DNA from 4 places in the Bacillus sp. M5A3_1b genome. Region 2 is predicted to be linked to each of the others. Evidence: riboswitches for the same ligand, from Rfam matches in the RefSeq annotation. Region 2 holds a riboswitch; each other region holds the start of a gene.
The links. Region 2 has a riboswitch for S-adenosylmethionine ahead of mtnK (S-methyl-5-thioribose kinase). Riboswitches for the same ligand answer to the same signal wherever they lie in the genome.
Positions count from the first base shown of each region.

Region 1: another riboswitch for S-adenosylmethionine. It lies ahead of ACLBWW_RS18640 (M20 family metallopeptidase); the one in region 2 lies ahead of mtnK (S-methyl-5-thioribose kinase).
Region 3: another riboswitch for S-adenosylmethionine. It lies ahead of ACLBWW_RS25720 (MetQ/NlpA family ABC transporter substrate-binding protein); the one in region 2 lies ahead of mtnK (S-methyl-5-thioribose kinase).
Region 4: another riboswitch for S-adenosylmethionine. It lies ahead of metI (cystathionine gamma-synthase/O-acetylhomoserine thiolyase); the one in region 2 lies ahead of mtnK (S-methyl-5-thioribose kinase).

Region 1 is NZ_JBKEZY010000006.1:243,573-247,381, reverse strand. Features, by position in the region: gene ACLBWW_RS18650 (alpha/beta fold hydrolase) at 1-101, opposite strand, end outside; gene ACLBWW_RS18645 (TetR/AcrR family transcriptional regulator) at 160-726, opposite strand; gene ACLBWW_RS18640 (M20 family metallopeptidase) at 911-2,116, opposite strand; SAM riboswitch class I at 2,205-2,307, opposite strand; gene ACLBWW_RS18635 (AAA domain-containing protein) at 2,383-3,809, opposite strand, start outside.
Region 2 is NZ_JBKEZY010000001.1:349,247-353,055, forward strand. Features, by position in the region: gene mtnA (S-methyl-5-thioribose-1-phosphate isomerase) at 1-296, opposite strand, end outside; gene mtnK (S-methyl-5-thioribose kinase) at 293-1,474, opposite strand; SAM riboswitch class I at 1,565-1,707, opposite strand; gene ACLBWW_RS01750 (carbon-nitrogen family hydrolase) at 1,779-2,642, opposite strand; gene ACLBWW_RS01755 (pyridoxal phosphate-dependent aminotransferase) at 2,657-3,809, shown strand, end outside.
Region 3 is NZ_JBKEZY010000013.1:77,974-81,782, forward strand. Features, by position in the region: gene ACLBWW_RS25710 (DUF6612 family protein) at 1-578, opposite strand, end outside; gene ACLBWW_RS25715 (NAD(P)-dependent alcohol dehydrogenase) at 733-1,641, shown strand; SAM riboswitch class I at 1,722-1,836, shown strand; gene ACLBWW_RS25720 (MetQ/NlpA family ABC transporter substrate-binding protein) at 1,922-2,734, shown strand; gene ACLBWW_RS25725 (methionine ABC transporter ATP-binding protein) at 2,747-3,787, shown strand; gene ACLBWW_RS25730 (methionine ABC transporter permease) at 3,762-3,809, shown strand, end outside.
Region 4 is NZ_JBKEZY010000001.1:542,104-545,912, forward strand. Features, by position in the region: gene ACLBWW_RS02885 (bifunctional homocysteine S-methyltransferase/methylenetetrahydrofolate reductase) at 1-933, opposite strand, end outside; SAM riboswitch class I at 1,004-1,113, opposite strand; SAM riboswitch class I at 1,317-1,426, shown strand; gene metI (cystathionine gamma-synthase/O-acetylhomoserine thiolyase) at 1,669-2,781, shown strand; gene metC (cystathionine beta-lyase) at 2,778-3,809, shown strand, end outside.

The sequences.
Region 1 (3,809 bases), on a different contig from region 2:
GACCTTACTAAAAGAAGAATTTTAACATCCTCTTTGGCTAATTCTTTCACTAATTGCTTTCCAATAAAGCCTGTTCCACCAATTAAAAATACTGTTCTCATATAAGATCTCCTTTTTAGTACTATTCAGTACTAATCTGATGTAAAAAAAATGCTTCTTTTATCGAAGCAATTTTAAAAAATGATCTGCTGTTTTCGTGATTACAGTTGCATCTTTCAATGTTTCTGAAATAAATAACGCTCCTTCAAGATTTGTAATAAAAAGTGATGCAACCTCATCAATATGAATCGTATTTCTGAATTCTCCATTCTCTACCCCTTGTTTAAGTAATAGAGAAACTTTCTTTTGTAATCCTGTAAAAAAAAGACCTATTTTTTCTTTTATTTGCGTGGCCTGTGTAGGACTTTGAATATAAAGAGTAATAAATGGACAGCTCCCCCTATACTCTCTCGACTGAACTCCTTGTGATAATTGCTTTAAAAACAGTTGGATACGATCTTCAACTAAAAATTGGCTCTGAGAAATTACGTCATCAATTGCAGATTGATACATTTCAATCCAATAATCAACGACCCCTTCTAATAATACTTCCTTATTAGAAAAGTGATAATACACATTAGACTTTGAAACTTTGCTTACACGTACTAATTCATCCATACTTGTATAAGCAAATCCTTTTTCTAAAAATAATGTTGCAGCTACTTCAATCACACGTTTTTGATTCATTAATTTTACCTTTGTCATAACTAGAACTATATAGTACTAGTTTAAACATTGCAAGTATTTATGTTCATTTAGAAAAAAGTTTGATTAAAAAATTCTACTAATATTGATTTTACTGCAAAAAAATCTTAGCATCAGTGTTACGCAAAAAAGAAAAGGAGTGGATCCCCCCACTCCCTTTAACCATCTACCCCTGATTCCTCTGCGCCTCTCTAAACTCTTCCTTCACCTTCTCTAACAGCCCTTCTTCCGTAATTAATCGATACGCTGTATGTGCTAGTGCTTTTGCGGATGTAATTAATGCTTTATCTCCTAATTCTGAACGTGCTGCTTCTCTAAATTCATTCGTATGCGCAATTAAATCGTCTGGACCGATTTTAATGTACGGATGAATGGTCGGTACGACTTGGCTTACGTTTCCTGCGTCTGTTGAGCCAATGCCAAATCTTTCTTTCCGATTTACGTCTTCACCTTGTAATTCTAGTTCTTCGGCTACGACGTCATTAAATGTTTTTGTTACGAGTAGTTCATCGATTTCATTTTGGAATTGATGAATTTTCACTTTCGTACCTGTTGCTAACGCTGCTCCTTGGGCGATATTTTTTACTTTTTTTGTTACTTCCGCACATCTTTTTCTCGTCGCTGCGCGGATGAAGAACCTTGCTGCAGCGTAGTCAGGAATAATGTTAGGTGCTTTTCCGCCTTCTGTAATAACGCCATGAATTTTCACATCTGACGGAAGTTGTTGGCGAAGTGCGTTAATGCTGTTATACAGCTGAATAATCGCATCTAATGCGTTAATTCCTTCTTCCGGTGAAGCTGCGGCATGAGCTGTTTTTCCGTAAAAATGAAAATCAAGTGGATCGACTGCTAATGAAGGGCTCGTTGGCGCTGTTTTTCCGCTCGGATGAATCATAAGTGCCGCATCAATATCTTTAAATAAACCCGCTTTTACATAACTCGCTTTCGCACTACCATTTGGTCCGCCTTCTTCAGCTGGCGTTCCAAACACGACAACTTCTCCGCCAATTTCTTCAAGCGTTTCTGATAATGCGATTGCAGCCGCAACGCTAATTGTGCCAATTAAATTGTGACCACACGCATGACCTAGTCCTGGTAAAGCGTCATACTCAGCTAAAAATGCGATAACTGGTCCTTGTTTTCCTGAACTTTTTCGCGCGATAAAACCTGTTTCATGTCCAGCTATATTGTGTTGTAATTGAAATCCTGCACTCCCTAGCAATAAACTTAACGTTCTTGATGCGTAAAACTCTTGGTTACCAATCTCCGGATTCGCATGAATATCGTGACTTGTTTCTATGTACTTTTCCTTATTTCTTTCAATACTCTCTTCAATTGTTTTTCTTTGTGACGTTACTCCAGTCGCTCCCATTTTTCTTCCCCCTTATATTTTCACGTAAAAAAGCCTCTTTCTAAAAGATAGAAAGAGGCTTCTGCATATACAGTCAAAATGAGCTTCTTTCTTATCTTTCAAGTTACCTTGCTGGAATTGGCACAGTATTCATAAAAGAATCCGCTGCCGAGGTGTCATAGGGCCAGTCCCTCAACCTCTCATGATAAGAATTTTCATAAGATTATATTAAATTATATTCATTCTATGTTCATTCCGATTAAAAGTCAAGGAATTCCTATCCGAATTTACCGAATATCTAAAAACCCTTTTAATACACCAATTGTTTCTGGTGCTTGCAGTCTTGCACATACGTATGGAAATTCGGTACTACCTTCAAACATCATTTGAGATGTGAGCGGTGCGCCTGCCCAGAAGATTTCATCATCGATTACGATAAACGGGAATGCTTTATTTTGTCTTTGTAACTTTACATTTTTTAATGGAACTGGTCCATCACTATACACCGTTACTTGCGCATTCGTACGCATTAATACTTGCCATACTCGTTTATCCACTTGCTTTGTACTCGGAAGTGAAATAATAATTTTTCGTTTTGCCGCTAAAATATCTTTCAATAATCCTTTTGGCTCTTCAAGATTCATTTCCATAAACCAGCGTAAACGTTTCGAAATTTTTCGTTCCCATAATTGTCTTGATGTTGTACGATCATACACATCTCCGTGACGTTCTATATGAGCTGTTAATTGTGATAACGCTTGTTTTCTCGAAAGGTTTTTACGCATATAATGACAATCTGATAATTGAATGAACTTCCCTCTCGCCCTTGTCACTGCAACGTTGACGAGGCGATGATTTTTATGGTCAAAGAATAACACGCCAGGTCGTTCTTGCGGATAACTATCAACCGTATCAAATATCATCATATCTCTTTCCGAACCTTGGAATTTATGAACTGTTGCCGCTAAAACTGGTATGTTTTGATATTTCGTTCTCTGCAACATTTCTCTAATACACGTTGATAAAAAGCGGGATTGTGCCCTGTAAGGTGTAACAACACCGATCGATTGTACACCATCTAACAGTCCGATTAACATCATTTGCATCGCTACTAAACCAGACATAATGTTAAATCGAGAACCAGAAGCAGCGTCCTTTAACGAAAAAGCTCCCATTAAGCTCGTATCAAATAAAACACTTGCCTCATTTGCGAACGGTTGCAATCGCGCAAGTTCCTTACGCTCTGAAACAGACGGATGGTCGTATACTCTATTTTTATAAATAAATGAGTTTGTAAACTTCGATATATCCGCATGCATACGCCTTTGTTCCTGCAACATAAATAGGTTCGGATGTGCTTCTGATTTATTGACAGAATCAACAATCCCGGCATGGTAAAACATATCTTCCCCGAGCCATTTTCGAACGAGTTCATGGTTCGCCATCGCAATTGGAGGTAACTGTAAAAAGTCCCCACAAACGACGATACGTTTTCCAAGTGACGCAGCTAATGCAATTTGCGGAACATATGCCATACTCACTTCATCTACGACAACTAAATCAAATGTACGCTCATAAATAAGTGAATCAATGGCACATTTCGATAAAGTTGCGCCAATTACTTTTGCATTTTCAATGTATTCTTTTTCTACTTCTTTAATTTTCGCTTTTTGCTTTCGAAGATCACTTTCAATCTCTTGTATACGCTTCTTAT
Region 2 (3,809 bases):
TTGACTGCTGTTGGGCGTGACGTTCCTAAATAATTACAATCTCTATTAAACTTCTTTTGAAATTCTTCCATATGTACAGTATTATATTTTTTTGATGCAAGTGCCAAGCTAAATGCAGCTACAATTCCAATTGCAGGTGCTCCTCGTACTTCTAGCATGACAATACTTTTCCATACCTCTTCAATCGTCGTTAATGTTTTGTATTCTGTACTATGCGGCAACTTTGTTTGATTTAATACTGCAATGGCATCACCTTTCCAACTGACAGATCTCGGAACAGTAACAATTGTACTCATGCTTTTATCCCTCCAGAAACTGTCTGTTGAAATAATGTTCGGAACAGTTGAATATCAGCACTCTTAGATTCATATTTTATTAGTTCTTTACCTAAGGATAACGCTTGTTTCTTAGCTTGAATTCTCGTTTCTTTATTTGCTATTCCATCTAAATCAGCTACATGCGCTAAGCCAATTGTTCTACGGATAAGCTCACATCCGGCAAATCCAATGGCATCTGTAAAAATATTTTGCAAAATAATTGGCAACCATTGTTTCTCTTTCGTATATGCTTCTACACCTTCTCCAATCCATAACTTCGTAAAAGCTTCTACAAAATAACTCCATGTTTTCTCAATATGGAAAAATAGCACACTTCTTTTTTCCTCTTCACGGGATAGTGCATTTAATAATAAATTTGCAATAAATTGGCCAAGATCAAATCCAAATGGACCATATGTTGCAAATTCTGGATCAATTACTTTCGTTTCAGCAGGTGATGAAAAAATACTACCAGTATGTAAATCACCATGAATAAGCGCTTCTTTTCTTGTTAAGAACTTATATTTATACTGTGCTACTTTTAATTTTAAATTTTTGTCACTCCACAGTTCATCCACCGCTAGTTGTAACTCTGGTTCATAATCATTCGTATCATAATGACTAAACGGATCTGTAAACACTAAATCTTCCGTGATTTTACTAAGATCTGGGTTTACAAATGCACCTTCTAGTACCCTTTTCTCTTCTGATTGTAAACCGAAATCTGAAGTATAAAACAACACATGTGCTAGAAAGCGACCAATATGTTGGGATAAAAGCGGGTACTCCTCTCCATCTATTAATCCTTTTCTTGCAATTGTTAGCCTTGATAGATCTTCTATGACTGTTACTGCTAACTCTTCATCATGACTGTACACTACCGGCACATATTCCGGCACATACTTCGCAAAAATTTGTAATGCTTTACTTTCAATCGTCGCTCTTTTTATAGACAGTGGCCAGCTCTCACCAACTACTTTCGCATATGGCAGTGCTTGTTTTATTATAATAGACTTCTCTCCATCATCTAATTTGAACACGTAATTTAAATTTCCATCTCCAATTTCATGACAAACTACATTTGCTTTCCTTTCAAAATAACCGTGTTCTTTCGCATATTGTATAGCTGTCGTTTCAGTTAATGAATAATATCCCATCGTCTTCTCCCCCTTTTTTAATTCAGAGGTTTTTCTGACGTAGAAAAACCTCTTTCCACAAAGAAAGAGGTTTGAAGTTTATCTTCTCCCCTCTTATCTGCCAGAAAGGTTTACTTTCTGCTGGAATTAGCACCGTGCCTTTTGGCGTAAATAAACGCCCCATTTCACAATGGTATTACGGTCGGTTGCTGGGCTTCATCGGGCCAAATCCCTCCACCTGCTCTTGATAAGAGTTGTATAATTTTTTGAATTTTTAACTTTATGTTGAAGACTATACCAAGAATAAAAATCACTTGTCAACATTTTATTTGTATAATTCTGGACGACGATCTGCAAAAACTGGAATTCCTTTGCGTACTTCTTTAATTTTCTCAAAATGAAGCTCTCCAAATAAAATTGATTCTTCTTCATTCGCTTCTACAACAACTTCGCCCCAAGGATCGACAATTAAAGAATGACCGGCAAACTCATTATTCGGATCCTTTCCTGCCCTATTACATGCAACAACATAACACTGATTTTCAACTGCTCTTGCTTGCAATAACAAACGCCAATGCGCTAAACGAACCAATGGCCATTCTGCTACAACAAATAAAACTTTTGCACCTTTCGCAGTATGAACGCGCATCCACTCTGGAAAACGAATATCATAACAAATTGTGCCGGCGCACTCTACATCATCTAACTTAAATTCACCTGTACTATTTCCAGCGATTAAATATTTATGTTCATCCATAAGCTGAAATAAATGCACTTTACTATATTCATTGACCAGTTCTCCTTCCTTGTTTACCACATACATTGTATTTGTAACACCTTGTTCTGTTTGCTTCGCTATAGACCCACCGACAATATGTACACCATATTGCTTCGACCATTCTTTCAGCTTTTCTTTCGTTTGCAATCCATCCCTATCTGCAATTTCAATAAGCCTCGTTAAATCATATCCCGTTGTCCATAGTTCTGGTAAGACAATCACATCTGGTCTTTCCTTCATCGCTTCGCTTATTTTATTTTTAGCATTCTCAATATTCTTTTCTACATCTCCAAAGACAATATCCATTTGAATACATGCGACTTTCATTTTGTCAGCCCCATTCTTAATTTTTTCTTTACAAAATACTGGAAAGATTATATCATTTGTCACTAGAATTGTAACAACTTTCAAAAGAGGTGGAAAGTATGAAATTATTTCAACCTTCTGAGATAGTAACATCATTGCCTACACAATTTTTTGCTTCACTTGTTGCAAAAGTTAACAAAGTCGTTGCAGCTGGTCACGATGTTATTAATCTAGGTCAAGGTAATCCAGATCAACCAACACCGCAGCATATCGTAAAAGCTTTACAAGATGCTGCTGAAAAGACCATTCATCATAAATATCCGCCATTTCGCGGACACGAAAGTTTAAAAGAAGCCGTGGCAACATTCTATCAACGCGAATATGATGTAGTAGTAAATCCAAAAACAGAAGTTGCTATTTTGTTTGGTGGAAAAGCTGGATTAGTAGAATTACCACTTTGTTTTACAAACCCTGGTGATACTATTCTCGTTCCAGATCCAGGCTATCCAGATTATTTATCAGGAGTTGCTTTAGCAAAAGCACAATTTGAAACAATGCCGCTTATTGCAGAAAATAATTTTTTACCAGATTATACAAAAATTGATGCCACTACCGCTGAGCGTGCAAAGTTAATGTTTTTAAACTATCCAAATAATCCTACCGGTGCTACTGCATCAAAAGGTTTCTTTGATGAAACCATTCATTTTGCTAATGAACATAATATATTAGTCGTTCATGATTTTGCTTACGGTGCTATTGGATTCGATGGTCAAAAACCTGTTAGTTTCTTGCAAGCAGACGGTGCTAAAAATACAGGTATTGAAATTTACACTCTATCGAAAACTTTCAATATGGCTGGATGGCGCATCGCTTTTGCTGTGGGGAATGAAAGTGTGATTGAGACAATTAACTTATTACAAGATCATATGTATGTTAGTATTTTTGGTGCAGTTCAAGATGCTGCCCGCGAAGCACTATTAAGTTCACAGTCTTGCGTAATAGACCTTGTAAATAGTTACGAATCTCGAAGAAACGCTCTTGTTTCAGCTTGTCACTCAATTGGTTGGAATGTAGACATTCCAACAGGCTCATTCTTTGCATGGCTTCCTGTTCCGAAAGGATATACATCTGAGCAATTTTCTAATATTTTACTAGAAAAAGCACACGTTGCAGTTGCTCCTGGTGTTGGATTTGGTGAACATGGCGAAGGGTATGTCCGTGTTGGTCTCTTGCATACAGAAGATAGATTAAGAGAAGCCATTAATCGAATTG
Region 3 (3,809 bases), on a different contig from region 2:
TCTAATGCTTTCTTCTGCGTTTCACCTATACTACCTAAAATACTCTCTGCATCTTTTCCTTTTAACCTGACCTTTAATTTATATTTGTCTCCACTTTTTTCCATCTTCATTTTTTGTACAATTTCTGGTGGGATTTCTACATTCTCTTTCACACTCTTGGCTGCATTCATCCCACTAATATTTAATTTCTCTTCTGGTATAGATATAACTTCACCTGTATTAGGATTCTTCACTTGACCAACAATATTATCATTTACACCATAAATGATAATATCCGTACCCGAAACATTCATTTCAGCACGAGAACTCTTTGTTTTCAGCTCTATTTGTATTTTAGCCTTCATTATACTCAGTTCTTGTCCATCAGCCTTTATGTCCATATCCTGCATCACCGTTACATACTCTTCATTTTTTAAGTTCTCATACGCCTTATTAAAAATATCTTTTGCGGCTAAATCCTTCTCTTTCTTTACTGATGCCGTTTTGGGTTCACCCGTCTTCGATACTTTATCACTACTACACCCTACCCCTAAACCAATTGTAAGTAATAAACTAGAAGCTACTATAATTTTCTTCATAAAAATCCCCCTTTACCAAATAATACCACTTTTTCATCTGTTAAATCTATATGATTTCCAATGTCATTATTTAAATTCAGCTCTAAATAACAACATGTTTGATGAAAGGTTTAAATATGATGTAAATAAAAACAACGAAATTCGGGAGGTTATTATGAAAGCAATGATTTGCACAAAATATGGACCACCTAACGTTCTTCAGCTTCAAAATATAGAGAAACCTACACCTAAAAAGAACGAAGTATTAATTAAAATTCACGCAACAAGTGTATCGACTGGAGATTGTAGAATACGCGGTTTTAATAGTCCCCTCTTATTTTGGATTCCTATGCGGATCATATTAGGTTTCAGAAAACCGAGAAAACCTATACTTGGCGTAGAGTTATCCGGTGAAATCGAAGAAATAGGAACAGATGTAACCCAATTTAAAAAAGGAGATTCTATCTTTGCATTAACAGAACTAAACCTCGGTGGTTATGCCGAGTACACATGCGTACATGAAAGTGGATTAATAACATTAAAACCTACCAATGTGACGTATGAAGAAGCGGCAGTTATTCCTTTTGGTGGAACTTCAGCATTACATTTCCTGAGAAAGGGTTGTATAAAAAAAGGGCAACAAGTGCTCATATATGGTGCCTCAGGATCGGTAGGAACAGCTGCTGTACAACTTGCTAAATATTTCGGTGCAACCGTTACGGGTGTTTGTAGTAATTCAAATTTTGAACTCGTTCAATCTTTAGGAGCTGATAAAGTAATTGATTATACGAAAGAAGATTTTACTAAGAGGCGCGAGCGCTACGATATTATATTTGATGCAGTTGGAAAGTATAAAAAATCCCTTTGTACAAATGCATTAACACCCAATGGAAAATATGTATCTGTTAATGGAATGATGGCAAAGGTAAGTAAAGAGGATATGATTCTACTAAAAGAACTAACTGAAACAGAACATTTAAAACCTGTTATTGATAAAACTTACCGATTAGAAGAAATTGCTGAAGCTCATATGTATGTGGAAAAGGGACATAAGAAAGGTAACGTTTCTATTACCTTAAAATAAAATATATTCAGAAAATAACATTGACAATTCTTTTTGTAAGATTTACTATTAGTACCATATTAAAAAACTACATACACATACTCTTATCAAGAGTGGCGGAGGGACTGGCCCGATGATGCCCGGCAACCGAGCTTATGACGTATAAGCTAAGGTGCTAATTCCTGCAAAACGAGTTTTCGTTTTGGAAGATAAGAGAGGAACCTATTTTATCTATTCGGCACCTCTCTTATTTTTGAGAGGTGCTTTTTATTTTGGAACGTATATGAAGGGGGAACTATAGATGAGAAAAGTATTATTGAGCATTGTAAGTGGAGCGGTATTATTGTTAGGTGCATGTGGTGCTAATTCTGATAAAGAGGTAAAAGCATTAGATGAGAAAAAGATTACTGTCGGTGTAACAGGTGGACCACATGAACAAATTTTTGAAAAGGTAAAAGAAGTGGCAGCGAAAGACGGACTCGAGATTGATGTAAAAGTATTTAATGATTATGTAGCACCGAACGTATCTTTAGATGAAAAAAGCCTCGATGTAAATAGCTATCAAACGAAATCATATTTAGACGTATTTAAAGCGGAACGTAATATGAAATTAACTGAAGTATTTTCAACAGTAACATTCCCTATGGGCGTATATTCTAAAGACATAAAAGATGTAAAAGACTTAAAAGAGGGCGACGCAATCGCTGTACCAAATGATCCAACGAATGAACTTCGAGCTTTAAAGCTATTTGAAAAAGCAGGCGTTTTAAAAGTGGATCCAAAGGCTACAGAAAAAGCGACTGCGAAAGATGTAATTGAAAATCCAAAAAATTTAAAGATTGTTGAATTAGAGGCATCTCAATTACCGACACAACTAAGTGAAGTGAAAGCAGCTGCAATTAATACAAACTTTGCATTAGGTGCAAAATTAAGCCCTGCGAAAGATTCTATTTTCCGTGAAGGAAAAGATTCACCATATGTAAACTGGGTCGTTGTTCGTACTGAAAATAAAGATGATGCTGTTGTAAATAAATTAAAGAAAGCTTATCAATCTAAAGAAGTAAAAGAATTTATCGAGAAAAAATTTGATGGTTCAGTTTTACCATCTTGGTAGGAGCTGACGATAATGATTGAATTAAAAAATGTATCCAAAGTATTTACAACAAAAAAAGGGAATGTAGAAGCTCTTAAACCTACTTCCCTTCAAGTAAAAAAGGGCGAAGTATTTGGAATCATTGGATATAGTGGCGCTGGTAAAAGTACATTAATTCGATGTGTAAATTTATTAGAAAAACCAACGACAGGAAATATCATTGTAAACGGCCAAGACTTAACAACTTTATCAGCAAAAGAACTAGCAAAATCGAGACAAAAAATCGGAATGATTTTTCAAGGATTCAACTTACTTAAAACTGTGACAGTTTATGAAAATATCGCATTACCGTTACGTCTATCTGGTCTTCCCAAAAATGAAATTGAAAAAAGGGTAGAAAAGTATTTACGTATTGTCGATCTTTTTAACCGAAAAGATGCATATCCGAGCGAACTTTCTGGCGGCCAGAAGCAACGTGTTGCCATTGCACGTGCACTATCACATGAACCGGAAGTGTTATTAAGCGACGAAGCAACGAGTGCTTTGGATCCAGAAACAACTGAATCTATTCTCGACCTATTATTAAAGATTAATGAAGAAATCGGGATCACAATTTTATTAATTACACATGAAATGAATGTTATCCAGCGTATATGTGACCGAGTTGCTGTTATGGAACATGGAGCAGTAGTTGAAAGCGGGACTGTGAAGGATATCTTCACAAACCCACAGCATACAACAACAAAGAAATTCGTAAACAGTGCATTTGCAGCTAAAATTCCAGAAGAAGTACAAAAAGAACTTCAAAGAACCGGAGAAATCGTAACACTTTCATTTATAGGAACCTCTTCTGGCGAACCAGCGTTAGCTATCGCTACAAAACGCTTTCAAGTGTATCCGAATATTTTATCCGGTAATATTACGCAGTTAAAACATGAAGCATACGGGAAACTGATTATTCATATGCAAGGTGAAAAAACTGAAGTAGACCGCGCTTTATCATTTTTACAAGAGCAAGGGATCATCGTAGAAGGAGGTAGAACAGACTATGAGAAACAAATCCTTTTTGGATGAATGGGGTAAAGTCATATGGGAA
Region 4 (3,809 bases), 190 kb from region 2:
AGTGACATGAGCTTTCGAACGTTTCTCATGTGTATGAACTACTTTCGGTCTTTGAATCGTATCCTTTTCTATTACAGGTGTAACATTTGCAATTGCACGTTTCATACTTTCAATATGTTCTGGAGTCGTGCCACAACAACCACCCAATAATCGGATACCTTGCTCAATAAATTTCGGTGTCATCGCTTCGAAATAAGCCGGACTTCCCTCATATACGTAGCGTCCCTCCACATAATTCGGGAGACCTGCATTTGGATATGCTGACAAGTAGCCATTTTGCGGAATCGATATCATTTTAAAAGCTTCCGTCATGTGAAGTGGCCCTAGTTGACAGTTCAATCCAACAACATTTGCACCGTAATCTAAAAGCTGTTTTAATATTTCATTTACATCATTTCCATTTTGAGTTGTACCTGCCTCATGCAATGCTAATTGAGCTACAATTGGAATATTCGTTTGTTTTCGTAACACCTGAACAGCATGAAGTAATTCAAACTCATCATAAAAAGTTTCTAATAGCAGTCCATCAACCTGTTCTTCTAGTAATGCACTTGCCTGTTCCAGTAACATAAATTCTCTTTCCATATCAGTTGTCGTAACAGCTCCGATATGTTTCATACCACCAATTGTTCCTAAAATTGCATTTCTGTCTGTAACAGATGCTTTCGCCAGTTTTACTGCGGCTCTATTAATTTCAGTAACTTGATTTTCTAAACCATACATACGTAATTTCGCTTCATTTGCTCCGTACGTATTTGTTTGAATCACATCAGCCCCAGCAGCTACATATTGCTTATGAATCGATATAATTAAATCTGGATCAGATATATTCAATTCTTCAAAACTACTTTGCAAACCATGTGAATGTAATAACGTCCCAACCGCACCATCACCTATTACAATTCCTTTTGATAATAAATCTAGTAATTTCACAAATCTCCCTCATTTCTATCAATATAAAAACCCCCTCTTCACTTTGAAGAGGGGGACATAATTGTTCCTCCTCTTATTATGCAAAACATTCGTTTTGCAGGTATTAGCACCGTTTCAAACATTTCGTTTGAAGGTTGCTGGGTTTCACAGGGCCTTTCCCTCCACCGCTCTCAATAAGAGTTTGTCTTTATTATTTTATTTATGTAGCTAAAAGGAAATACGTTCCCCTTTTAACAATGTTTGTTAATTTTTTAATAAATTTAGCATGCACAAATGCAAAAGTCAATGACACTTGCGGAAAAATAAAAATTATTTAAAATAAAGTTGCAATTCAATTATCTTTTGTTGTAAAGTTAAAAACATAATAAAATTTCATACGAACATTCTTATCTAGAGAGGTAGAGGGACTGGCCCTTTGACGCCTCAGCAACCATTAACATTTGTTAATAAGGTGCTAATTCCAGCAAATTGTGAAAGATTTGACAGATGAGAAGAAGACTCTATTCAAACCGAAAGCCTTCTTCTTTAGAAGGCTTTTTTTATTTTCCCCCGCTATTTGAGGGCAGTAAGATTCCCAACTCAAAATTCAGCTGGAACAAAGAAGTTAGGTGGGAATCAACTGCCCGTAAAAGCTCGATTGGTGAGGGCTGATAATCAGTGGGGATGAATCCCTCACTGATTAAAGTTTCACTTTACATTCACTTAATTGTTAATTTAAAAAGGAGGAATTTTCACATGTCAACTATTGAAACAAAACTAGCACAAATCGGAAACCGGAGCGAAACTACAACAGGAACTGTTAACCCACCTGTTTATTTTTCAACTGCTTATCGTCATGACGGAATTGGTAACTCTACTGGCTTTGACTATTCACGAACTGGCAATCCAACTCGTGGTCTTTTAGAGCAGGCAATCGCAGACTTAGAATATGGTGAACAAGGTTATGCCTGTAGTTCAGGGATGGCAGCTGTTCTCCTCGTCCTCTCCCTATTCCGTTCTGGAGACGAACTTATTGTATCTGAAGATTTATACGGGGGCACTTATCGATTATTTTCTGAGCACGAAAAAAAGTGGAATGTTCGATGTAGATACGTAAATACACAATCCATTAAACAAATTGAGCAAGCTATCACAACTGAAACGAAAGCTATTTTCATAGAAACTCCAACTAATCCGTTAATGCAAGTTACTGATATTGCCGCTGTCGCAACTGTAGCGAAAAGACACGGACTACTTCTTATTGTAGACAACACATTCTATACGCCTTATATACAGCAGCCATTAACAGAAGGTGCCGACATTGTACTTCATAGCGCAACGAAATATTTAGGAGGACATAACGATGTCCTAAGCGGACTTGTCGTTGCAAAAGGAAAGGAACTTTGTGAGGAAATCGCTCATTATCATAATGCCTCTGGTGCGGTCTTAAGTCCATTTGACTCATGGCTATTAATTCGTGGTATGAAAACGTTAGCGCTTCGCATGAGACAACATGAAGAAAATGCAAAAGCAGTTGTTGCTTATTTAAATGATGAAGACGGGGTGACAGATGTATTTTATCCTGGAAGAGGTGGCATGATCTCATTTCGTCTGAAAGATGAAACATGGATTAATCCATTCTTACAATCTTTATCCTTAATTACATTTGCTGAAAGTCTTGGTGGTGTTGAAAGTTTAATGACGTATCCAGCAACGCAAACACACGCTGATATTCCTGAAGAAATCAGAACAGCAAACGGTGTATGTAATCGTCTTCTGCGATTTTCCGTTGGCATTGAAAATAGTAACGATTTAATTCAAGACTTAAAGCAAGCCATTAAACTTGTAAAAGAAGGGGTAAGAATATGAGTTATTCTATAGATACACTCTTACTGCACAACCAATATAAACATGACTCACAAACAGGAGCTGTTAACGTTCCCATCTATAATACATCAACATTCCATCAGTTTGATGTAGATACGTTCGGAAAATATGACTATAGTCGCTCTGGTAATCCAACTCGTGAAGCTCTTGAAGATATCATTGCTTTATTAGAAGGAGGAACAAAGGGATTTGCCTTCGCATCAGGAATTGCAGCGATTTCTACTGCATTCCTCCTTCTTTCACAAGGCGATCACGTACTCATTTCAGAAGACGTATACGGAGGAACTTACCGAATTATAACTGAAGTGCTCTCCCGTTACGGTGTGTCACATACATTTGTTGATATGACAAATGTAGAAGAAATAAAGCAAAACATTAAGCCAAACACAAAACTCTTTTATGTGGAAACACCCTCTAATCCACTTTTAAAAGTGACAGATATTCGTGCTGTTTCTAAACTTGCAAAATCTATTGACGCCCTTACTTTTGTTGATAATACATTTTTGACACCACTATTCCAGAAACCACTTGATCTTGGCGCCGATGTCGTTCTTCATAGTGCCACAAAATTCATTGCCGGTCATAGTGATGTTACTGCCGGATTAGCGGTTGTAAAAGATGCCGAACTCGCTCAAAAACTTGGATTTTTACAAAATGCATTCGGCGCTATTTTAGGTCCTCAAGATTGTTCTCTCGTACTTCGCGGTCTAAAAACATTGCATGTACGTCTTGAGCATTCAGCTGCAAACGCCAATAAAATTGCACATTATTTACAAGAGCACGCTAAAGTTAAAAATGTCTATTATCCTGGCTTACAAACACATCTTGGATTTGATATTCAACAATCTCAAGCTACATCAGCCGGAGCTGTCCTATCTTTCACTTTACAATCAGAAGACGCACTCCGCCAATTTTTATCAAAAGTAAAATTACCTGTCTTTGCAGTTAGTTTAGGAGCTGTCGAATCGATTCTTTCCTACCCAGCTAAAATGTCACATGCAGCATTGTCG